Regions from separate parts of the Priestia veravalensis genome, predicted to be linked through region 1. Evidence: riboswitches for the same ligand, from Rfam matches in the RefSeq annotation. Region 1 holds a riboswitch; each other region holds the start of a gene.
What was found. Region 1 has a riboswitch for cobalamin ahead of AS180_RS14020 (ribonucleoside-diphosphate reductase subunit alpha). Riboswitches for the same ligand answer to the same signal wherever they lie in the genome.

Region 1 (6,043 bases):
TATGAATGGTTACGCTGACGAGACTTCGCCAATCAACCAGTTGGTGTTTACGAGCTTTAAGCTGCCTCTGATAAAATTTATAAGGGCATTGAATAAACTCTTCAATATGATGACTAGCCAAGGTTTTGATTTGAACTTTTAATTGCATCCTGTCACCACGCTTTATAAAATCACCTGTTGCTTTATCCTTTATGATACTTGTTCAATTACTTTGCGAATTGCGCTCCATGAATGCTTAACAAAATAAATTGGCTTTTGCTGCTTTTTCGCTTTTTCTTTAATGACCTTTGCCATGTTGTGGTTAATAAAATCTGTAATCACAAGTACAAAACCAATATGATCCGGAATTTCTCGCTTCACCATATTACTTTTTCTTCCATCAAGATGAATAACTTCGTTAAACCCCTCACCTGCTAACCGATCTGTAATATGCTTTAAACGATCTCCTCCAACAACCATAACTGATGACATGTATTTCTCCTCCTATACGATAAAATTAAGTTTATTTAAAATCTTAACGATGATTTAATCTTGTTTGCTATATACATAGAATAATTGAGAATGATTCTCTTTGTCAATTATTAATTGATAAAAATTCTCAATTAATTTTCTAATCTCTCGATTATAACAATAATGAAAATTGACCATACTACATATATCACGCGTATAAAGGAGGGGAATATATGTCACAAAACGTTCTTTGTGAAGTGAATAACTGTCATTATTGGAAGCAAGGCAACCGTTGTGGAGCAGACGAAATTTACGTAGTCAGCCATGCTGGTAAAAAGGCTTCTAATAGCCGCGAAACAGATTGTAAAACATTTAAACCTGAAGATCTTTAAATCGGTTATCCTAAAACAAACTTTGTTCTATTCCTAATTAATAAAAAAGGACAACCACGCGGGTTGTCCTTTTTCATATCAACGAAAGTGAAGGTAATATATGAATACCAATCAACTTGTTCATTTTTTCAAAGCAGAAGCTGTTAAAGCCAATAAACAAACGTTCCCCATTTATGTGCAATCATTTGCTCATTTATGGCAGTATGAATGTGGAACATTAGAAACCATTCCACCTGAAATTGACCTACTTATCACTACTCGTGCTATTGAACTAGGCCTTATTTCAACACAGGTAGCTGACTAAAACTGTTGTAGCCATTTAGTCAGCTTCTTTATTTTACAAATCATCAAATCCATTTACATCTGATGCTTTTGTATATTGTCTTGACTTTTGCTCAAAGAAGTCTGTCTTACCAAGGTCAACCTCTTGATACGCAACAATCCAACGCAGCGGATTTTCAATTGGTGCATCAGGAAACGCTACGCGCCCAAATCCCATTTGATTACAGCGTTTATTTGCCATATATTCGATGTATTGACGAATATCTTTCATCGTAATTCCATCAAACTTCTCACCAATGACTGACTCAGCCCATTCAATTTCAAGCTGGGCAGCTTGTCGGAATGTTGAAGTAACAAACTCTTCAAGCTCAGCCGTACGCTGTTCTGGATTTTCATTTAGCACTTCTTTAAAGATTTTTTCAAATAACCCCACATGAAGCTGCTCATCACGATTAATATAGTTAATCATCGTGGATGTGGCAACCATTTTTTGATTGCGTGCTAAGTTGTAGAAAAACGCAAACCCACTATAGAAGAACAGACCTTCTAAAATAACATCATATACAATGGACTTTAAAAAGTTTTCAACTGTTGCCTCTTCAGCGAATGCTTTATAACCATTTGTCACAAAGTCATTGCGTGCACGAAGCTTTTCATCCGTACGCCAATATTCAAATACTTCATCTTGCTTAGCTTTTGGCACTAAGCTTGATAATACATATGAATAAGAGTGATTATGAACAACTTCCTGCTGAGCTAAAATAATCATCAGCGCATTGATTGAAGAATCCGTAACATAATCAGCAACTTTGCTCGCATAATCTGACTGGATGCTGTCCAATAAAGCCAACAAACCAATAATCTTTAAAAAGCTCTCCTGTTCATCCGCTGTAAGCTGTGGAAACTGTTTGATGTCCTGTCCCATATTAATTTCAAACGGTGTCCAGAAATTAGCTAGCATGCGCTTATACTTTGGAAACGCCCAAGAAAATCGTACATCATCCCAGTTTAAAATATTTGAGGTTTCACCATTAATAATTCCCGTTGAGCGGTTCGGGGCATTTTCATTCATAATCTCACGTTTCTTTAGACTGTTCGTCAACAAAATCGACTCCTTTCTTAGCTATGGCAGCTTTCACACTCATCAATTACTTCGCTAGACGTAGAGCGAACATAATACGTTGTTTTTAGCTTTTCTTTCCATGCAGTCATGTGTAAATCTAGTAAATCTTTTGCACGAATATCATTTTGAACATAAATGTTAAACGAGATAGATTGGTCAATATGACGCTGACGCTTTGCATTTTGCTTAATGCTCCAATGTTGGTCGATTAAATAAACAGACTTATAATACCAATTCGTTTCCGGTGACAAATCTGGAGCAGTAACTGGAATTTTATAGTTTTTCTTCTCTTCTGAATAGAACTTACGGAAAATCGGATCAATACTAGCCGTAGACCCAGCAATGATGGAAGTAGATGAATTCGGCGCAACGGCCATTAAATATCCGTTTCGAATTCCCTTTTCTTTCACAAGCGCCTGTAGCTCATTCCACTGATTACTTTCGTAACCGCGTGCTGCAAAATAAGCTCCTGTTTCCCAATCGGACCCTTCAAATAGAGGGTATGCTCCTTTTTCTTCTGCAAGCTCCATGCTTGATTGAATCGTTAGGTAAGCAATTTTTTCATATAACTCATCGCAATACTGAACAGCTTCTTCTGTTTCCCAAGCGATCTTTTGTAGAGCTAATAAATGGTTCCAACCAAACGTACCTAAACCGATAGCACGATAGCGTTGGTTTGTTAGTTTTGCCTGTAGAACTGGAAGGTTATTCAGTTCAATTACGTTATCTAGCATACGAACTTGAATGGGCACAAGGCGTTCAAGTACATCTTCCGTTACTGCACGTGCTAAGTTGATAGACGATAGATTGCAAACGACAAAGTCACCTGGTTGCTTTGTAATGACGATTTTTCCATCTTCTGTGATTTCTTCAACCACAGTTGTCATGCTTTGATTTTGCGTAATTTCTGTACATAAGTTACTGCAATAAATCATGCCCTCATGACGGTTTTGGTTAGCACGGTTCACTGTATCACGGTAGAACATATATGGTGTTCCTGTTTCTAATTGTGAAATCATAATTCGTTTAAAAATTTCAATCGCAGGCACTTTTTCTCTTGATAGGGATTCATTTTCAATACATTCACGATAACGATTTCTAAAGGAGCCGCTGCCTTCCTCTTCATCATAGAAATCTTCTAGCGAGTAACCCATTACCGTACGAACTTCATGAGGATCAAACAAGTACCAGTCTTCACGTTTTTCAACAGCTTCCATGAATAAATCCGGCAAGCAAACGCCAGTAAATAAGTCATGCGTACGCTGACGCTCGTCTCCATTGTTTAAACGTGCATCTAAGAAAGAAAAAATATCCTTATGCCATACGTCTAGATATACAGCAATTGCCCCTTGACGTTGACCCAGTTGATCAACACTAACTGCTGTGTTATTAAGCTGTTTCATCCAAGGAATTGTTCCTGATGATACGCCCTTAAACCCTTTTATATCGCTACCTCGGCTACGGATATGACCTAGATATACGCCAATTCCACCACCGTTTTTACTTAGCGTAGCTAAGTCCGTATTGCTATCATAGATACCTCGTAAACTATCATCAACCGTATCAATAAAGCAGCTTGATAGCTGTCCATAGCTTTTTCCTGCGTTCGCTAATGTCGGCGTTGCCACTGTCATGTAAAGGTTTGAAAGTGCCCAATATGACTCTTTTACCAGCGCTAAACGCTCTTCTTTCTTTTCATTTGCCATGAGTGTCATAGCAATAATTAAAAAGCGTTCCTGCGGTAGCTCGTATACACGCTTATCATGTGATGTTGCTAAATAGCGATCAGCTAATGTTAACAGGCCAATATACGTAAATAGGCTATCTTTTGTATAATCAATGGCTAAGCCTAGCTCATTAATCTCTTCCACAGAGTATGTATCCAAAAGCTGTGTACTATAAATCCCCATATCTGTAAGCTCTGTAATAAGCTTATAAAATGAGCCGTACCTTTCAGCTTGATTGTATTTTCTATTGGCGGCAGCTTTGCGATATAGCTCTTGTAAATAGATATGAGCTGCTACATATGTCCAATCTGGCTCATCCATTGAAATTCGCTCAAGTGCTGCTAAAATAAAAACATTTGCTATTTTTTCGTCCGTCATATTCTCTTTCGCAGCAACTGTTTCTACTACCTTTTCCTCATACCATGAAAAATCAAGTTGTGGAAATTTTTCACCAAGTAGTTTCATATCATAATTTACTTTTTCAAGTTTATTTAAATCTGTTGTATTAATCATAAAAATAAGTTCCTCCTTTTTCTCCAGCATAAAAAAATCGCTCACCTGACGCAGTGAGCGAATAGAACGAAGATAAAAGAAGACAAAAATGTCTTTTCTCAATCCTCGCTCTATCCTCTCACCTCCCGAAGAAGATAAAACGTCATAAAAAAGGCAGGTCTCCTGACTTATGCTTCGCTTTACTCTAAGGCCTTCCCATGATCGTTACTCACAGTGGCTATTCCTTATTTCATCAGCATTCACAGTTGCGGGGACAGTTTTGGATTTACACCAAATTCCCTTTTAAGTCTTTTTTCAGACACCTTTTCTACTGGAAAACACAAAATATAGTATATGAAGTTTTAATAAAAAACAAGATGTTGTGTTATAAACACATTATAAGGGACAACTTACAGAACTACAATATCTTTTTCAAAATAAATTCCCGCACATTTACCCCACCTTACTTAATATACTGATTTACGCCTTTGTTAAGTAAGGTTTCCTAAACATATGTAAAAAAAGAAATTTCTAAAAGTTTTGTTAGGTATTAGCAACTAGCTACTACAAACAGTCTTATTTTTCATCAAACTATTCCATCATAACATGTTTTCTCGGATTGGTTGTACTATTTGATTTATGAAATTTAATCAAACTTTTTTCACATGACTAGACAGCTGCTATATAAATAAAAAGAAAATTTTTTTAAAAACCGAACTCACAATAAAAAATCCACTTTTAAAGTGGATTTACATTATGCATATGTTTTTTGATATGTGGAAACTTTATTTAAAAATATCCTATCCACCCGATAGCCAATGCCTGGTTCTTTTGGCACATGAATTAACCCATCATCCACTTCTACTTCTGGAAGAATGACATCTTTGTTCCAATAGCGTGAAGAAGCTGAAATGTCTCCAGGTATCGTGAAATTCTCTAATGAAGCTAATGCAATATTATGAGCTCTTGATATACCCGATTCCAGCATTCCCCCTACCCATAGTCGAACATTACTTTTCTGGCACAAGTCATGAATTCGTTTTGCTTCTGTTAAGCCGCCTACCCGTCCAACTTTTACATTAATAACTTGACAGCTCCCTAACTCAATTGCTTTTCTAGCATCATCATAAGACACAATGCTTTCATCTAAGCAAACGGGCGTGCGTAGCTGCTGTTGTAAATGACGGTGATCGATAATATCACTAGAATCTAATGGCTGTTCAATCATCATAAGGTCAAATTCATCTAGCTTTTGAAGCAAATTCAAATCATTTAAGGAGTAAGCAGAGTTTGCATCTACCATCAGCGGCAGTTTTGGATAATGATTTCTAATTTGCTTAATAAGGTCATAATCAGCTCCAGGCTTAATCTTTACTTTAAAACGTTTATATCCAGCTTTCAAGTGTTCATCTATTTTATGAACCATCTTATGAATATCATCGAGTCCAACTACTACACCAGCTTCTACAGCTTCTTTTGTGCCACCAAGAGCTTGAGATAGAGACTTGTTGTTCTTCTTAGCAAACAAATCCCACACCGCACAATCTATTGCTGCTTTACTCATATGGTTTCGCTTA
Region 2 (6,043 bases), on a different contig from region 1:
TATACTGCTTATTTTCAACAACCTTCATCTTGCTGCGCAGCTCGTCAATTCGAGAATCAGATGCGACTTCGTTTTCATAATGATCGGCAACAATTGTTCCTTTAAGGAGACCAATCGCCGTAATATACTGCAAACAATGATCTCGATCGGCCGGATTATGAAGTGGCCCCTCTTTATCAATAATGCGAATCGCAGACTCATGCGTTGTAATTGTAATCGAAGCAATATCGTCTAATCGATTCACGACTTCTCGATGCAGTTTAACCGCACACTCCGCGGCCGTTTGAGCATGAAACTCCGCTGGATAAGACACTTTAAATAGCACATGCTCCATAACATAGGAATCAAGCGGACGACCAAGCGTTACCTGTTTTTTGTTAAATAATACGTCCTGGAACCCCCAATTAGGTGCAGACAACGCAGTGGGATAGCCCATTTCTCCTTTTACTGCCATCATAGCAAGCTGTACGCCTCTGCTTGTCGCATCGCCGGCAGCCCAAGACTTTCTAGAACCGGTATTCGGCGCATGTCTGTAGGTACGTAAGCTTACCGTATCAATCCACGCATTGGACAAAGCGTTAATAATTTCTTCACGCGTTCCTCCAAGCATTTTGGTAACAACTGCAGTCGTGGCAATCTTCACAAACATCACGTGATCTAATCCAACTCGGTTTAAGCTGTTCTCTAACGCCAGCACGCCTTGAATTTCGTGCGCTTTAATCATCATTTCAAGCACATCACGAACGGCCAGCGGCTCTTTCCCTTCTGCTACGCGTACGCGGCTAATGTAGTCAGCTGTCGCTAAAATACCTCCAAGATTATCAGAAGGATGTCCCCATTCTGCCGCTAGCCACGTATCGTTGTAATCCAGCCAGCGGATGATGCAACCAATGTTGAACGCAGCTCGAATTGGATCTAACTCAAATGACGTTCCCGGCACCCGACTGCCATTTGGTACAACTGTTCCTGGAACAATGGGGCCGAGGAGCTTTGTGCACTCTGGATAACTAAGCGCCAGCATCCCGCATCCAATCGTATCAAGCAGGACATAACGAGCGGTTTGGAACGCTTCTAAACTCTTAATCTCTTTATGAAGAACGTAATCTGCGATTTCCTCTAATAAAACATCCGTTTTGACTTGCTCATTCGTTTTCAACATGTGCATCTTTCCTTTCTCCTCAAATTTATTTATGATAGAAATGGGTATTCGCCAAAATATCCATTCGGTGAGTGGCCGTGAACAACCCCAAATTGTTAAAAGCGGCGCTCGCCTACATAATGTACGCGCGGTCTAAAAAGTCGATTATGTTCATGTTGCTCAATAACATGCGCACATAACCCTACCGTTCTAGCACTGAAAAAGATCGGTGTATAAAGTGAAATAGGAATACCAAGCATCCAATAGACAGGTGCTGCGTAGTAATCCAAGTTCGGATAAAGACCTTTTTCACGCTTCATAAGCTCTTCGCCCGCTTCGCACATGCGATAAAGACGATTATCTCCTTGCAGGTCGCATAGCTGTTTGAGCGACTCTTTCATCATTAAAGCCCGCGGATCAATTTTGTTCATATACACGCGATGGCCAAATCCCATGATACGCTCTTTTTTATAAAGCTTAGCGATCAGCAGCTCTTCAAATTTATCTACAGTACCAGCTTCTAAAAGCAGTTCCATTACCGCTTCGTTAGCTCCTCCATGCAGGTTTCCTTTTAAAGAAGCAACCGCTCCTGTCAATGCACCGTATAAATCAGACTGAGTAGAAGAAATGACTCTCGCTGTAAACGTTGAGTTTGGCATCTCATGCTCACTATATAAAACAAGTGAACGATCAAAGATTTGCTCTTCCAGAGATGATGGCTTCTTCCCCGTAATCATGTAAAAGAAATTTGCGCTATACGATAACTCTTTAAGCGGACGAATCGGCTCTTTCTTTTCGATTAAACGATAGCTGTTCGCCACAATCGCAGGCACTTTGCCTAACAGCTTGTAAGCACGGCTTTTATTTGCCGATAGAGAACGATTATCAAGCCTTTTATCAAAGCCTGAAAGAAATGAAATTCCTGTTCGCAAGCCATCCATTGGATGCGTGCCATTAGGGAGTAAGCAAAAGACATCCAACAGTTCATCTGGAATCTCGTACTCCCCTTTTAACATTTCTTCAACTAGTTCCTTCTCGTTAATATTCGGCAGCCTTTCTTCTAGTAAAAGGTAGATCATATCGAGGTAGCTCTTTGATTTTGATAGCTCAATCAGGTCATACCCTTGAATAATAATTTTCCCCTGTTGGGTATCAAGAAATGAAATCTTTGTTTCAGCAGCCACAACGCCTTCAAGCCCCGGAAAAAACCTCGCTTCAGTCTCCATCTCTCTTTTCCTCCATTCCAAATATCTCTTCACCTACTGTTTTGTAAGCCTTTTCAATATTGTGTAAAAAAAGAGCCTTCTTTTCAGCATCCCCCCTCTTGTCTACCACAAAATCTCTTAACTCCTGATAATAGTCTGAAAGTGTACAAGGGTTCTCTGCCACTACGTTATTCATAATGCTCGCTTTGAAGTAATTCACAAAATACTCAACTGATCCGTCCACAGCTGCTCACCTCCATCACGCGTACCCGCTAAAAAAGCAATAAAAAAACAACTTCCCAAAGAAGTTGTTAAGCCGCGAGACAATACTCAAATAAACATGTTTTTAAATCATTTTTAAAACATGTTTGTCACTTCGCACTTAACACCCCCTATCCGCGTAGGTATTGATGCATGCTAAAACAGGCAGGTCTCCTGGCTTATGATCATCGCTCTTCGAACCTTCCCATCTTCATTTCCATGAAAACAGTGGCTTTTTCGAATCGCTCCCAAATACAGTTGCGGGACAGCGTCGGATTCCAACCGAACTTCCCTTTTAAGCAGATGAAAGACACCTTTCACCTACACCTGTTTCTACATCGATATTATTTTCACTTTAAACATATCAAATTTTATAAATTTTTACAATTTTTATTTTCATTTCACTTAGCTAACACTGTACAACACTTCATTTTTCAAAGCACTTATCTTATAAATCCATTTATAACCTCTCTAGCAAAATCATAAATAAAATATAGAAAAACTGTTTTTTGTTAATTATTGGATAACAATTCCTGTATAATAAAGGAAAAACTTAAAAGTAAATTTGCTTTATGCCAAAGATGAAAGGAGCGATTTCATGAAAAAACGATGGATCTCCTGGTGGATTACGAACTGTTTTTGGGCCATGCTATTTGTTTTAGGCACTATTATGGTATGGACGCGAAAAGTGGACGGAGCGGGTGCCATTCAAACCCCTGAGGTCAAGCTTATATCCTTTGTTGTGTTAGTGCTTGCCTTTGTCATTCCGCTTGTGATTCAAAGTGTATGGCTTGTTGTTAATGTAAGAACGAGTAAATGAAACCCACCTCTCAATTCCGATCTTATAATCTCCCACTCTCCTATGTTATGATGAAACAAAACAGCTGTAAGGAGAATGAACCGTGAAGAAAAAAATAAAGGTCGTTGCCGCCGTTATTGAAAATGATCAAAACGAAGTCCTCTGTGCTCTCCGTTCAAACGACATGTCTCTACCGAACATGTGGGAATTTCCTGGTGGGAAAGTAGAAGAAGGCGAAGATATTTACTCTGCGATTGTGAGAGAAATCGAAGAAGAGCTTCACTGTAAAATCAAAGCAACGGAGCTACATAACGAACACACCCATGAATACGATACGTTTATTATTGAGCTCATTGCGATTAAAGCTGAAATTGTTGAAGGTACACCGCAGCCCACTGAGCATGCCAAGCTTGTTTGGTTAAACAAAGAAAATCTAGATTCACTTGTCTGGGCACCGGCGGACGTTCCGGCGGTTGAACTATTAGTAGAAAAGAAATAGCCTTCTCGCGATGAGAAGGCTATACTCTTTCCGTAAACTCCGTATACAGAAACGCTGGAATTTCATTTTCTAATTCTAAGATTACCGTAATCGGCTTTTCCCCGTGGTACTCAACCGTATTTCCTTTACCGATATAAATAAACGGTTCAGTCTTACCATCCATCTCACGATATTTTCGTACAAATAGATGCAGGTGAATACCTCTGTCTTTGTTAACTATAATATTCTTTCCTCGCTCAGACTTTTGGGTCGTACTGTTTGGCGTTTGCCAGTGGAACGTGCGCTTATCGATGAACTTATCCTGATAGTTAATGCTTTCTTTAATATCTTCTTCCTTATGAAGATCAATAAATAAGAAAAACTCTTTATCATTTGTCAATAAGCCAGAACCACGAAACGAGCTGTGCGTTTTCCGGTAGTTAGATAGTAGCGCTGGGTCCATCATTGTGTACTGTTCATACAGCTTTAAGTGCGGTACGCCGTAATCTCGTTTACCAAACTCTTTCTCGTAGCGGAAAATGCCGTAATCAATCGCATCTTTAATAAACGGCTTAAACTGGTCGTTATGTAAAACATTCGCAAAGCGCTCCGTTTTCACCGCTTCTTCTCCGTTAAAATCAATTAGCTTTAACTTAGAACGAAGCTGTCCACTATCATAGTACGCTTGATTTAATACTTCAAACGCGTGCCTTACCGTATCTTCTTCCACATCCTCTACGTATTTCAAGATTTCTTGATTGGCTTGCTTCAGTGAAACTTTGTCATGACTTAGTAAATATTTTAAAATCACAAACTCGTACACGCGCTTGATTGGTAGCTTACTAGACAACTCCTTCAAGGCACTTTCAAAGTCTTCATGAAGTAACAGAGTTTTCAGCTGGTCGTCTTTTTCGGTTTTCGCTACAAACTGAAGATATGACTTTTCTTTATTGATAAACTTCACTGGGTCAGGCGCTCCATCAAACTTTAAATAGTCCATCAGGTAATACGGAATTATGCCTTGATTTAATTTTTTAAATTCGTTGTACTCTTCTCTCAGGTACTTCAGCGAATTGAAGTTTTCACGGTCAATTTGCGCTAAAATTCGGTCGCGTGATATCTCATCCATTTGAATATGTGTAGCACCTGGAATGCTTGGGAATCCCTTTGCGATGGCTACCTTTAAGCTTTCCTTATCGTAATAGCGGCTGCCGTTTAGAGCGAGCGCAATTAAAAAGACCTTGCTGTGATTTCCGATAAAATCAAGTACTGTTAAGAATGATTTGCTGGCGTGCTTGCGCAAACCGCGCCCCAGCTGCTGGATGAATACAATTGGTGAATTCGTTGGACGAAGCATTAATACAGAATTCACCGACGGAATGTCCACACCTTCATTGAAAATATCCACTGAAAAAATGACTTCTAATTCATCTCTATCATCTTCTAATCGCTTAATACACTCTTGACGCTGGGGAATGGAATGGCCGCCATGTAACACTTCACTTTTGTAGCCGCGCTTATTAAACTCTTCTGCCATATACTCAGCGTGTTCAATGCTAGCGCAAAAGCCAAGCGTTTTACGCGTTAAGCCATCGTGACCATAAAACTCCATCTTTTCAATAATAAAGTCGACGCGCTCATTTACTTTTAACCGTTTGGTTACCTCAGCTATATCATCAATGTCAATACCGCTTAAATCAACATCTTCAATATCAGTAATACCAAAGTAGTGAAACGGTACGACTAACTGATCTTCTAGCGCTTCGTGAAGACGAACTTCAATGCCTACGTTGTTATCAAACAAATCAAATACATTCATGCTGTCGCTTCGCTCCGGTGTTGCCGTCATGCCTAGGGTAAATGCTGGCGTGAAATATTCCATCACTCGCTGATAAGAAGGACTTGTCGCATGGTGAGCTTCATCATAAATAATATAGTCAAACGAATCTCGTTCGAACTCACTATAGTACTTTGTTAACATTTGAATCGTCGCAAACAAGTAGTCTGCTTCTTGATCTTTTGAACTTCCCGTCAACAAGCCAAACGTCACTCCCTCGTTCACAAACAGTGTTTCAAACGTTTCTTTTGCTTTTTGAAGGATCTCTTCTCGGTGCACAATAAATAAAAGGCGCTTTGGTTTCACTTTTTGCACGTCAAATGCC
Region 3 (6,043 bases), on a different contig from region 1:
TTCAGAGATGTCTTCATCATCACCTTGTCCACCTGAGACAATAGCAATAGTTGAAGGATTATCTTCTAGATAACGCAGCGCAGTAATCATGCGCTCTCGTAAACTTAAAGATAGCTCTTTTCCATTTACCTTAGCTCCAAGAATCATAATGTAGTCTGCGTTTTTTGGAGGAGGTGAACTAGCTGCAGAATAAATATGATATGACGCAAACAACACGTATCCAATTAGTAAAGAAGTAAGTACGTAGATAAATTTTCTTTTCATAAGCTACTCCCATCGTTTATTCCTATTTAGTATAATGCAGTAATTGGTATAAAAAGTAGTATTTATTTAATATTTAAGCGGTAAATAGGAAAAAATGTCATGAATTTAGCAAAAGGGATAGCTTCATATGTTTTGGAACGTTATAATCATTATGCACATCTTCTGCAACATTTCAAAGAAGGAGAGAACGAACATGAAGAAAAAAGCCGATTGGCGTTATCGAATCGCACATAAAGAAGCTTTAATCGGTATCGGTCTGGCTCTTTTCCACTTTGCATGGTGGTTTGGTTTTGCGTACGGACTTGGTTCAAAGCCCGTATCAGAGTATACATACATATTGGGGTTTCCGGCCTGGTTTTTTTATAGCTGCATACTTGGAATCCCGCTCATTATTTTACTGGTCTGGATTATTGTTCGCTTTTTCTTTTCAGATCTTCCTTTAGAAGATGAAGAAAGAGGTGAGAGCGAATGAACTGGGCTGTTGTTGTTCCTCTTGTTGTGTTTGTTCTATTAATTTTTGCGATTGGCTTTATTACCGCTAAAAAAACAAGCACGGCAAGTTCATTTATTAATGATTATTTTCTAGGAAGCAGAGAGCTTGGAGGGTTTGTTCTTGCCATGACGATGGTCGCGACGTACGGAAGTGCGAGCAGCTTTATTGGTGGTCCTGGTACAGCATATCAAACCGGACTTGCTTGGGTACTATTGTCCGTGATTCAAGTTGTAACAGGTTACTTTGTTCTCACAACTCTTGGCAAAAAATTCGCCATTGTTTCGCGAAAGATGAATGCCGTTACGCTTGTTGATTTTTTGAAAAAGCGATATGAAAGCAATATTGTTGTGATTGTTTCTGCTGTAAGCATTGTCCTTTTTCTATTTGCTTCTTTAGCTGCTCAGTGGGTTGGAGGAGCTAGATTAATTGAAGGTTTTGTAGGCATTTCATACAAAAGTGCGCTTGTCATCTTTGCAGTCACCGTACTTGTTTATGTATCAATTGGTGGGTTTCGTGCTGTCGTACTAACCGATGCCCTGCAGGGAATTGTAATGCTTGTAGGGACGATTATTTTACTAATCGCTACTATTTATGCTGGCGGCGGTGTCGAAGCAATCATGAAAGACTTAGTGAATGAAAATCCAAATCTTGTGAGCCCGTACGGAGCAGATCGTTCATTAACACCGCTTTATGTGTCATCGTTTTGGATTTTAGTTGGAGTAGGAGTTGTGGGACTGCCACAGGTGGCCGTTCGAGCGATGTCTTATAAAAACTCGAAAGCGATGCATCAAGCCATGCTTATCGGTACGGTAGTAGTTGGTGTGATTATGTTAGGGATGCATCTTATTGGTGTGTTTGCTCGTGCTGTAATTCCAGGAATTGAAGTGGGAGACACTGTGATGCCGACGTTAACTCTTGAAGTATTACCACCTTGGTTAGCAGGAGTTGTACTTGCTGCGCCGATGGCAGCCATTATGTCGACGGTAGACTCTATTTTATTAATCATTAGCTCTGCTATTGTAAAAGATTTGTATTTAAACTACGTTAATCCGAAAGCAAAAGAGCAGCAGGTGAAAAGATGGAGCTTCTTAACAACAATGATTATTGGAATTTTAGTATTTTTGTTTGCTATTAACCCACCTGATTTACTCATTTGGTTTAACTTATTTTCATTTGGTGGACTTGAAGCAGTATTTATTTGGCCAATTGTGTTAGGATTATATTGGACAAAAGGAAATAAATATGGAGCAATTTCGGGAATGGTGACGGGGCTTTTAGTGTATATTTTAATTCACACATACGCTCCTAACCCATTTGGCATGCATACGGTTGTGCTTCCCGTTGTTCTGTCTTTATTGGTTTTTGTAACTGCAAGTATAATGACACAATCAAAAACAAAGAACCTACAAGAACAGCTTCGTAAAAAATATTTATAAACGATTATGTTTTAAAAGTGCCTTATGCGTTTAAGGATAATAGGGAAATCGGTGGAAATCCGATGCAGCCCCCGCTACTGTAAGTGTGGATGAACCTGCAACAAACTGCTAGCAATGAGCTAGGAAGGTGCAGAAGTAAAGTGAAGCACAAGCCAGGAGACCTGCTTTTAAACATTAACTCTTATTTTTCGGCGGGGAAAATAGGTGACGTGCACATCAAAAGAATGAAGATGTTGTCATGAAGCCTTGGTTTTTAGCCAAGGCTTTTTGCTATGAAAGGCGTGATACAGATGAAAAAAGCAATTCCTCTTATGATTCAAGGAACGCACTCGGACGCTGGAAAAAGTTTACTTACAACTGCTTTTTGCCGAATTTTTGCAGAAGATGGTTTCAAAACAGCGCCGTTTAAATCACAAAATATGGCACTTAACTCTTATATTACAAAGGATGGAAAAGAGATTGGACGTGCTCAAGGAATTCAAGCTGAAGCTGCTGGAGTGGAAGCAACGACCAATATGAATCCGGTTTTAATCAAACCGACAAGAGAGTATGAGGCGCAGGTCGTCGTTCATGGTGTTCCTTTGCAAAATATGTATGCGTACGAGTATAGGAAAGATTTCTTTGAAACCGGACGTGAGATTATCACCAAAGCGTATGAAGAGCTTGCTTCTGAGTACGAGCATATTGTCATTGAAGGAGCAGGGAGACCTGCTGAAATTAACTTAAACGACCGTGAACTTGTGAATATGCGAGTGGCTGATATTGCACAGTCTCCCGTTATTTTAGTAGGAGATATCGATAAGGGAGGCGTTTTTGCTAGCTTAGTAGGAACAATTCAGCTGCTTCCAAAAGAGCATAAGTCAAAAGTGGTAGGTGTGATTATTAATAAATTTCGAGGTGACTTGTCGCTGTTGCAACCAGGGCTTGATTGGTTTGAAGAGTATACGGGACTTCCTGTTCTAGGCGTCGTTCCTTATCTGGATGATGTGGAGATTGATGCAGAAGATTCACTTGCTTTAACTACGTACCCTACTCTTCCAAATCCAGCTAAAGAACTTGATGTTGCCGTTATTTCTTATCCTCGCATGTCGAACTTTACAGATCTAGATCCTATTCGTTTTGAAGATGATTGCCACGTAAGGCTTGTGACAAAACCTTCTCAGCTTGGAACGCCTGATTTAATCATTTTACCTGGGAGCAAGAATACGTTAGAAGACGCAAAGTACTTGTATGAAACGGGCTTAGCAGAAGCTATTTTGACAAAGAAGAATAAGGTGGATATTGCTGGAATCTGCGGTGGGTATCAAATTTTAGGTGAAGTGATAAGTGACCCAAATGAAGTGGAATCAACCCAAAAATCTGTTAAAGGGCTAGGTCTTTTACCTATTGAAACTGTAATGAAAACAAATAAGCGAACAGAACGGGTAACGGGAAGGGCTATTTTACACGATGAGTCCTATCAAATTGAAGGTTACGAAATTCATATGGGCGAAACAACGTCTACCAAGCCAACTGTACATTTTGCTGAGCTAAATGGTATAAAAGAAGGAGCAGTTTTTGGTCGCGTCATTGGTACATACATACATGATGTTTTTCATAATGATGGCTTTCGACGTGCATATTTAAACGATATTCGACAGCAAAAAGGATTAGTGCCGATTAAGAAAACGTTTAATAGTAGGGCGCGAAAGGAAGAGTCTTTTCAAAAGCTGGCTGCACATGTACGAAAAGCAATTGATATGAAACAAATTTATGAAATCATGAGTGAATATAAAAAGTAATTCACTATCAAACGGTTGGGGCGTGCTATCTGTAAAAGATTCTTTACAAAAAGGTTAAAATCCCGGCCCTCGGTTTCCGATAGAGGGAGTTGATGCAAGATGAAAAAAATCGCAAACAAAATTGTCTTATTTTATGTCTTTAGTATAATCCTTGTTTTAACTACAGTTATTACTGGTGTTTTTGTAGGTACCGTGTCTTTAACCGTTACAGACGTTATTAAAATTATTGTTCAAAACATGTCTGGATTATCTTTATATCATGGCCCCAGTAACATGGAGCTCATTATTTGGGAAATTCGATTTCCACGCGTAGTCGTTGCCTTTTTAGTTGGAGCAGCTCTTGCCATTGCGGGGGCAGCTTTTCAAGGCTTGCTTCGAAACTCATTAGCGGACCCGTATACCATCGGGGTGTCTTCTGGAGCCACTCTTGGCACGGTGCTTGCTATCTTTTTTAACTGGCAGCTATTTGGGATGCATACCTATACGCTACCGATTATTGGGATTGTATCTGGCTTTTTAACGCTTTTACTCGTATTTGGTATTACAAAGTTAGCGAGCGGGACATTAGCTAACGAAACTATTATTTTAGCAGGTATTATTTTGTCATCGTTCATGAGCGCTATGATTTCTCTTATGGTTGCATTATCATCAGAGCAAGGAGTGCGTGAAATTTTGTATTGGCTGATGGGAAGTGTGTCAATGAGAGGTTGGGGACATGTTCAGCTTTTACTCCCGTTTTTCATCATCGGTACGGTCGGCTTACTTGCGAATACCCGCGAGCTAAATGGCTTTGCGTTTGGCGATCAGTCTGCACAGTTTATGGGAATTAACGTAAAAAGCAGAAAGCGTATCATTTTGGTATCGGCAGCTATTTTGACAGGTGCATCCGTATCTGTCTCTGGAGCAATCGGCTTTGTTGGACTTGTCATTCCTCACTTAGTAAGGTTGGTGGTAGGTGCAAACCACAAGCATGTGCTTCCTCTTTCTATTCTGATTGGAGGAAGCTATCTTGTGTTGGCAGACCTTGTAGCACGAACCATTCTAAACCCACAGGAGCTTCCAATTGGTGTGGTAACTGCGATCATCGGCTCACCTATTTTTACGCTGTTGCTTATTAAAGAAAGGATTAGGAAAAGAGGGATTGAATGATTGAGGTTTGTAACGTAACTGGTGGGTATAAAAAGCATAAGCCTACTGTAAAAAGCGTAGCTTTCACCGTGGAAAAAGGCTCATTTTGCACGCTTCTTGGACCAAACGGGAGCGGAAAGACCACGCTCATTCGCTTGATGATGGGCGTGCTACCGCTAACAGCAGGAGAAATTAAGTTAGAACAAAAGTCAATTTCCTCCTATTCAGCTACGCAGTTAGCGCAAAAAATAGCGGTTATGACGCAGGAAAACCAAATCGGTCTAGAGTTTACCGTTCGTGAAATTGTGGCGCTTGGTCGCTATCCTTTCCAAACGAAACGGTTTTTAAATAATGAATCACCTTATGATAAAGAAGTGATTGAAAGAGTGATGAAAAGAACGGATGTGTGGCGATATCGTCATCACTCATTCAATGCTTTAAGCGGTGGGGAAAAACAGCGTGTTCTTTTAGCTAAATCTTTAGCGCAAGAACCTGAATATTTGTTGTTAGATGAACCGACAAATCATCTAGACGTAAAGCACGCAATGGAACTGCTGCATTTATTAAAAGAGCTGCAGCGAGAAGAAAACTTAACCATTGTGGCGATTTTACATGATTTAAACATTGCAGCACTATTTGCTGATGACGCCATCTTGTTAAAAGATGGAGAGGTTTATGCAAGAGGTATTGAAGAGATTTTTAGTGACCAGCAAACTCTTCAGCACGTCTATGGAGTTGATTTACACGTACTTTATCATCCTGGAGTCCATAAAAGGCAGCTTGCATATGTCCCCCCGAAAGAAGAGAAGGTACTACAAGCTTTTTCCAACTTATATACGCTCATAGAAAATGAACGTTGTCTGTCAGTAAGCTTTGAACATTCCCTGCGCACCCTTTCTACGGGAGATAGCGGAAAGGGTATCCATTGGTGTAAGCAAATC
Region 4 (6,043 bases), on a different contig from region 1:
AAGAAATAATATTGCCATGACTTCTGGATGCTTCAATTGAAATGACATCTGCGTCTAGTGCAGAGATTGTGTCAATCATGTCATCAAATTTCGAATAGCACATATGCGTATGAATTTGCGTTGTATCTTCTACACCCGTTGTTGCTAGACGGAACGCTTCAACAGTAGCATTTAAATACGCGGCTTGCTTTTCAGCTCGAATTGGCAATCCTTCTCGCAGCGCAGGTTCATCTACTTGTATCATGTGAACACCGGCTTCTTCAAGCGCTTTAACTTCTTTTCGAATGGCTAATGCAATTTGATTCATGCTTTCATACTTCGAGATGTCTGTACGTGGGAATGACCAGTTTAAGATGGTAATTGGCCCCGTCAGCATTCCTTTTACGACTTTTTCGGTTAAACTTTGTGCATAGACAATTTCTTTAACCGTCATCGGCTCGACTAAATAGACATCTCCGTATACAACAGGTGGTCTTACGCAGCGTGAACCATATGATTGAACCCAACCGTTTTTCGTTGTTAACATTCCGCCTAAGCGCTCACCAAAAAATTCAACCATATCCGTACGTTCAAACTCACCGTGAACCAGCACATCAATACCAATTTCTTCTTGAACCTCAATCCAGCGCTTTGTTTCTTCTTTTATAAACGCTTCATACTGTTCGTTCGTTAACTGACCTTGCTTCCATTTTAAGCGCTTCGAACGAACCTCTGCTGTTTGTGGCAAGCTTCCAATTGTTGTAGTTGGTAAAAGCGGTAAATCAAACTTTTCTTTTTGCAAACGCTGGCGCTCAGCCACAGAAGCACGAGATAAGGCTTGATCATCAATCTGTTCTAGCTCTGCTCTCGTTTTCGTGTGAACGCGGTTTGCAACCTTCGAAAATGCCTCAATCTCTTGCTGATGTGCTTTTACTGCTTCGCTATCCCCTTTTAAAAGGTCCTTTAAAAGTTCTAGCTCAGTCAGCTTTTCTTCAGCAAAACTTAAGCCTGCTCGAATATCAGCTGGTAGCTCTTGTTCAGTTTCTACCGTTACAGGGACATGAAGCAGTGTACTAGATGGCTGAACAATTACCTCTTCTTTACCCACTAATTTTTGCAATTCACTTACAAGTGCAGCTTTTTCAATTAAGTTACTTTTCCACACGTTACGACCATCAATAACGCCTGCAAAAAGCTTTTTCCCTTTTGGAAAACCGTGTGCTTTTATCGCTTCACTATTTTTTCTCTCATCATGTACAAAATCCAACCCAAAAGCATTCACAGGAAGGTTCACAACAGATTGGTAATTATCTAATGCTTCAAAATACGTTTGGATGATAAGATTAGCACCAGGTACTTCCTCTGAAATACGCTGATAAAATGCCTCAACCTCCTTCCAGTACCCTTCTGCTTTATTCGTTACAAAAATTGGTTCATCAATTTGAATCCACTCTGCTCCCGCTTCATGTAACTCCTTAATCACTTGAATATAAAGCGGAGTTAATTGAGCAAATAAGCTTGATACTTCTTCTTGTTTAAATCCTTTGCCTAATAAGATAAAGGTTGCTGGCCCAATTAGAAGAGGCTTACCGTTAAGTGCCAATTCGTCCTTTGCTTTTTGCCAATATGCTAATGGTCTGTTTTCATTCAATGCCGGCGTTACGTCAGTAAACTCTGGGACAATGTAGTGATAGTTGGTATTAAACCACTTAGTCATCTCACATGCCTCTGCTTCTTTGTTCCCTCTTGCCATTGCATAATATGTATCAAGAGCGGATAGATTTTGCTTTTTGAAACGAGCTGGAATAATATTAAACATAACCGCCGTATCAAGCATGTGATCGTAATAACTAAAGTCACCTACTGAAACAAAATCAATCCCCTTATCTTTTTGAATACGAAGCTGATTAACATACAACTCATGAAGTTGGTTGTGCAGCTCTGCTTCCGTTGTTTCCTGCTTCCAATAAGCTTCAATTGCTTTTTTCCATTCTCTGTTTCTACCGATTCTTGGATACCCAATTGTTGCTGTATTCACTGTCATTTCAATCTCCTCGTTTCGTCTATTTTTCTGCAATAAAAAACTCTCTGGAAAGAGAGTTAGACGACAGCTTTAAGAAGTATTGAACAACATATACTTTTGTTTCAATACCAAGCTAATCACCTCTCCCTATTACGCGTAGGTTGTGAGTGCAAACAACAGGCAGGTCTCCTGACTTAGAATCATCACCTATTATCACCTTCCCGTTTCATAAACAGTGGTTTACTGATAATAGGCTCCTCCTTACAGTGGCGCGACCGTGTCGGATTTTCACCGATCTTCCCTTTTAAGCTAAAACAAGTGTCTTAGCACCTTTTGCATGAACATATTCACTTTATACACTAATTCCTTTTCAATTAGGAATTGAACATAACGATACATGATTTCGATAAGTAAATCAAGTCTGATTTTTCTAAATTTTAAAAAGAATACGCTTTCATATAACTGTGTTTTTATACAAAATAAAAATAGCAGGCTATAGGTATAGCCTATAGCCTGCTTACTTTAGTTAATGTTCATAAATCATCTTGCGCGTCATTCCACCATCGACAACTACGTTTGTCCCCGTTACAAAATCATTGTCTGGATGCGTCAGGTAAAGGCACGCTTTTGCAATATCTGCTGGAGTGCCAACTCGGTTAGACGGATGCTGAGCATGATCAACATCTCGAAGCTCCTCATATTGCTGAGTTTCAATCCAGCCAGGAGAAATTGCGTTGACGGTAATCTTGTCTGGTCCAAGTGAAATGGCAAGAGCATGCGTTAGCGCCACAATGCCACCTTTTGTAGCAGCGTATGCTTCGGTGTGTGGCTCTGACATAACGGCACGCGTAGAAGCTAAGTTTACAATTGAACCACCTATTTTGTTATTTCGCATCACTTTGGCAGCTTCTCTTGAGCATAAAAATACGCTTCGTAAATTAAGATTTATGATATCATCCCATTCATCTAGCGTTAACTCATACGGAGACTTCCACTTTGTTACTCCAGCATTATTAACCAGAATGTTAATCGTACCATAAGCTGAAACAGTTTCTTTCATGAGGTTGATAACATCCTCTTCTTTTCTTACATCTGTGTGAATAAACATTGCCTGTGCACCTGCTTCACGCAGCGTTTTAGCATGCTTCTCCCCTTGTTCTTCATCAATATCTGCGATTATCACTTTGGCACCTTTTTTGGCATAGGCGCTTGCCACACCTTTTCCAATTCCATTTGCGCCACCAGTTACCACAACAACCTCACGTTCAAATGTCAAAGTCATCCCTCCTCTACACTTAGTTTATTCACTTTTTTCGTCTGGTTGAAACAAGTGGTCGGTTACAAATAGCTTGAAGGTTTCGCTCGTTAATTTGCAGCCGGATGCTTTTGGATGGCCTCCACCACCAATGTGACCCACGATTTCAGCTAAATTAATCTTATCTTTCACTGCTCGAAACCCTAGCTTTTTCCTTCCCATATCAACCATTACTGAAAAGTCGATTTCTTCATGCTCTAGGCATAATGCATTTCCCAACTCTGACTGATATGTATCTGCGAACACAATCCCTACCTTGTATTTTTGCTCTGCAATCTCTACTTCTGCTTGCATCATTTGCTTTTGTTTGTCATAGATATATTTTTCAATTCGCTTCTCTTCAGCTTCAAGTAAAATCGCGTGCTTTTCTGTAAATTCAAAGCTTTGACTGGCACCAGTATAAGATGCTTGTAGCGTTTCGTGAACCGTATCTTTAAACTCTTCATGAGAAATTAAGTAGTAAAGGTGATTAAGTCTTTTTGCTTTTTCATTTTTCTCGTGAAACCAATCCCACGTATCGAATAAACGTACAAGCTCTACGTATTCATCCAGCATCTTCGTACGTTCCAACATCTTGTTTTCTAGTAGATATGTATAAAAAAGCGATGTAGCTGCTGTTTTCGTCCCATTCTTATCTTCTGGTATCACATGGACCCAATCGTATTTTTCAGAAAGAGGAAGTGCAGAAATATGATGATCAATAAGCGTAACCTTTTGACCATTTTTCACAAGTTCATCCAGCTTAGCTGCTACTTCATCATTTACGCTAATATCCGTTATGTATAAGTCTTGTCCATCATTATCTTCTTCTATAAAATGCAGCACCGTATCGTTTATGCGTCCGATTCCTACCGTGTCGTAATCAAGGTTCTCATCACCAAATGCTAAGCGAGCTAATAAAGCTGGGCTTACCCCATCTAAATCATTATGTGAAATTAACTTTACTTTTGTCATCAAAAAACTCCTTTAAATCGTTATCAATTACTCATTCACTTTAGTATGCGTGAATCTTTTTCCATTATAGCAAGGAATGAAAAAAAATGCGTACATCCTCACCTTTCATAAGGATGTACGCACAAAAATTCACGATGCTTGCTGATTCGCTTTTTCTTTTGATTTCTTCTCATATGAGTCTACAACAACAGAAGCTGCAGCATCTCCGACAATATTAACCGACGTACGGAACATATCAAGAATACGATCGATTGCTGCAATTAAAGCAATTCCTTCAACTGGAAGGTTGACGGCTGCTAGTACCATTGTTAACATAATCATCCCTGCACCTGGCACGCCCGCAGTACCAATTGATGCAATGGTAGTTGTAAACATGATTAGTAAAATTTCACTCATACCGAGATCAATTCCATAAAATTGTGCAATAAATAGCGCAGCAACACCTTGGTAAATCGCACTACCGTCCATATTCATTGTGGCACCTAACGGTAAAACAAAGCTTGCTGTTTCCTTTGAAACGCCAAGGTTTTCCTGAACGTTTTTCATTGAAACAGGTAGCGTTGCACCACTACTTGCTGTACTAAAAGCTACAAGGCCGGCTGGTGCTATTCCTTTTAAAAATGTAAGTGGACTCATCCCAGCAAAGCCTTTAACCGCAAGAGAATACACAACGAGAAGCTGCGTTAAACAACCTAATGCTACAGCAATAATCACCTTAGCGAGAGGTGCTAAAACAGCTAAACCATACTCACCAATAATTGGTGCTACCATTCCAAAGATACCAATTGGTGCAATGACCATGATACCACTTGTAATTTTAAACATGACTGTGGAAAAAGATTCAAATAGCTTTTGAATTGGCTTTGCTGGCTCTCCTACAAATAAAATCCCTAAACCAATTGCAATTGCCATAAAGATAATTTGTAGGATATTCCCTTCCATTAACGCTGCAAATGGATTTTCCGGAATCATGTTTAACAACGTCTCCGTAAGCGTTGGTGCTTCTCCACTCGGCGCAGTGGCTCCTTGCTGTAACGACACGTTAGCTCCTGTACCAGGTGATAAAATCACAGCATATACGATACCAATCGTCACAGCAATCAACGTTGTAAAGAGGTAGAAAACAATCGTTCTCCCTCCCATACTAAAAAGCTGCTTGGTATCTTGTAAACTTGTTACGCCTACAATGAGCGTCGTTAAAATCAAAGGCGCCATAATAAACTTAATGAGCCTTAGAAACAAATCGCCAAGCGGCTGCACGACAGACATCTTGTCTCCAAAGATGAGTCCGAGCGCAACAGCTACGACGAATGCTACTAAAACCTGCGTTAGTAACGATGGTTTTTTCATAGTTGTTCTCTCCTCATAATGATATTCCCGCTGTATCCCATCGCCTTAACTGCTACGCAGCAACTCCCCTTTTTTGCATATTTATACATATTTTGTTCACTGCATACTATACACTTTCCGTTTATCACACTACCATCTTATTCTCCATAAAGACACGTGTCAACCCTCAAAAAACTAAAAAAACGAACAAAAAAATGAGAATAGTCATCTTTGTTCGTTTTTTTAAAATCAATTGGGAGAAATCCCTTTAAAGAAGATATGTAAAATTTCCAGCGACTTATTTTTATCAAATGTAGCTATCTCATGAGGAGCTAGCTGATCAAAATGATTGCTTCTAAGAGACGAACAATAGCTGTTCCAATCTTTTTGGTTTGTCTGAACACGTTCGTTCCATTGCGCTACGGTCACTCGCTTTCCGCGGG

Region 2: it holds a riboswitch for cobalamin, as region 1 does, so the genes downstream of both, AS180_RS08660 (hypothetical protein) here and AS180_RS14020 (ribonucleoside-diphosphate reductase subunit alpha) in region 1, are expected to answer to the same signal.
Region 3: it holds a riboswitch for cobalamin, as region 1 does, so the genes downstream of both, AS180_RS02940 (cobyric acid synthase) here and AS180_RS14020 (ribonucleoside-diphosphate reductase subunit alpha) in region 1, are expected to answer to the same signal.
Region 4: it holds a riboswitch for cobalamin, as region 1 does, so the genes downstream of both, metE (5-methyltetrahydropteroyltriglutamate--homocysteine S-methyltransferase) here and AS180_RS14020 (ribonucleoside-diphosphate reductase subunit alpha) in region 1, are expected to answer to the same signal.

Annotation. Positions count from the first base shown of each region.
Region 1 covers NZ_KQ758663.1:14,064-20,106, forward strand. The annotation lists gene AS180_RS14000 (PD-(D/E)XK nuclease family protein) at 1-148, opposite strand, end outside; gene AS180_RS14005 (DUF2325 domain-containing protein) at 190-471, opposite strand; gene AS180_RS21740 (DUF1540 domain-containing protein) at 684-842, shown strand; gene AS180_RS14010 (hypothetical protein) at 943-1,146, shown strand; gene AS180_RS14015 (ribonucleotide-diphosphate reductase subunit beta) at 1,180-2,226, opposite strand; gene AS180_RS14020 (ribonucleoside-diphosphate reductase subunit alpha) at 2,244-4,439, opposite strand; cobalamin riboswitch at 4,623-4,808, opposite strand; gene menC (o-succinylbenzoate synthase) at 5,221-6,043, opposite strand, start outside.
Region 2 covers NZ_KQ758641.1:56,687-62,729, forward strand. The annotation lists gene AS180_RS08650 (bifunctional 2-methylcitrate dehydratase/aconitate hydratase) at 1-1,159, opposite strand, end outside; gene mmgD (citrate synthase) at 1,255-2,364, opposite strand; gene AS180_RS08660 (hypothetical protein) at 2,354-2,587, opposite strand; cobalamin riboswitch at 2,752-2,950, opposite strand; gene AS180_RS08665 (DUF3923 family protein) at 3,203-3,424, shown strand; gene AS180_RS08670 ((deoxy)nucleoside triphosphate pyrophosphohydrolase) at 3,507-3,902, shown strand; gene AS180_RS08675 (DEAD/DEAH box helicase) at 3,922-6,043, opposite strand, start outside.
Region 3 covers NZ_KQ758629.1:28,794-34,836, reverse strand. The annotation lists gene AS180_RS02955 (YdcF family protein) at 1-264, opposite strand, end outside; gene AS180_RS02950 (YhdT family protein) at 458-736, shown strand; gene panF (sodium/pantothenate symporter) at 733-2,193, shown strand; cobalamin riboswitch at 2,192-2,376, shown strand; gene AS180_RS02940 (cobyric acid synthase) at 2,484-3,974, shown strand; gene AS180_RS02935 (FecCD family ABC transporter permease) at 4,074-5,123, shown strand; gene AS180_RS02930 (ABC transporter ATP-binding protein) at 5,120-6,043, shown strand, end outside.
Region 4 covers NZ_KQ758629.1:35,941-41,983, forward strand. The annotation lists gene metE (5-methyltetrahydropteroyltriglutamate--homocysteine S-methyltransferase) at 1-2,023, opposite strand, end outside; cobalamin riboswitch at 2,165-2,351, opposite strand; gene AS180_RS02970 (glucose 1-dehydrogenase) at 2,529-3,278, opposite strand; gene AS180_RS02975 (DHH family phosphoesterase) at 3,303-4,271, opposite strand; gene AS180_RS02980 (dicarboxylate/amino acid:cation symporter) at 4,401-5,621, opposite strand; gene AS180_RS02985 (hypothetical protein) at 5,850-6,043, opposite strand, start outside.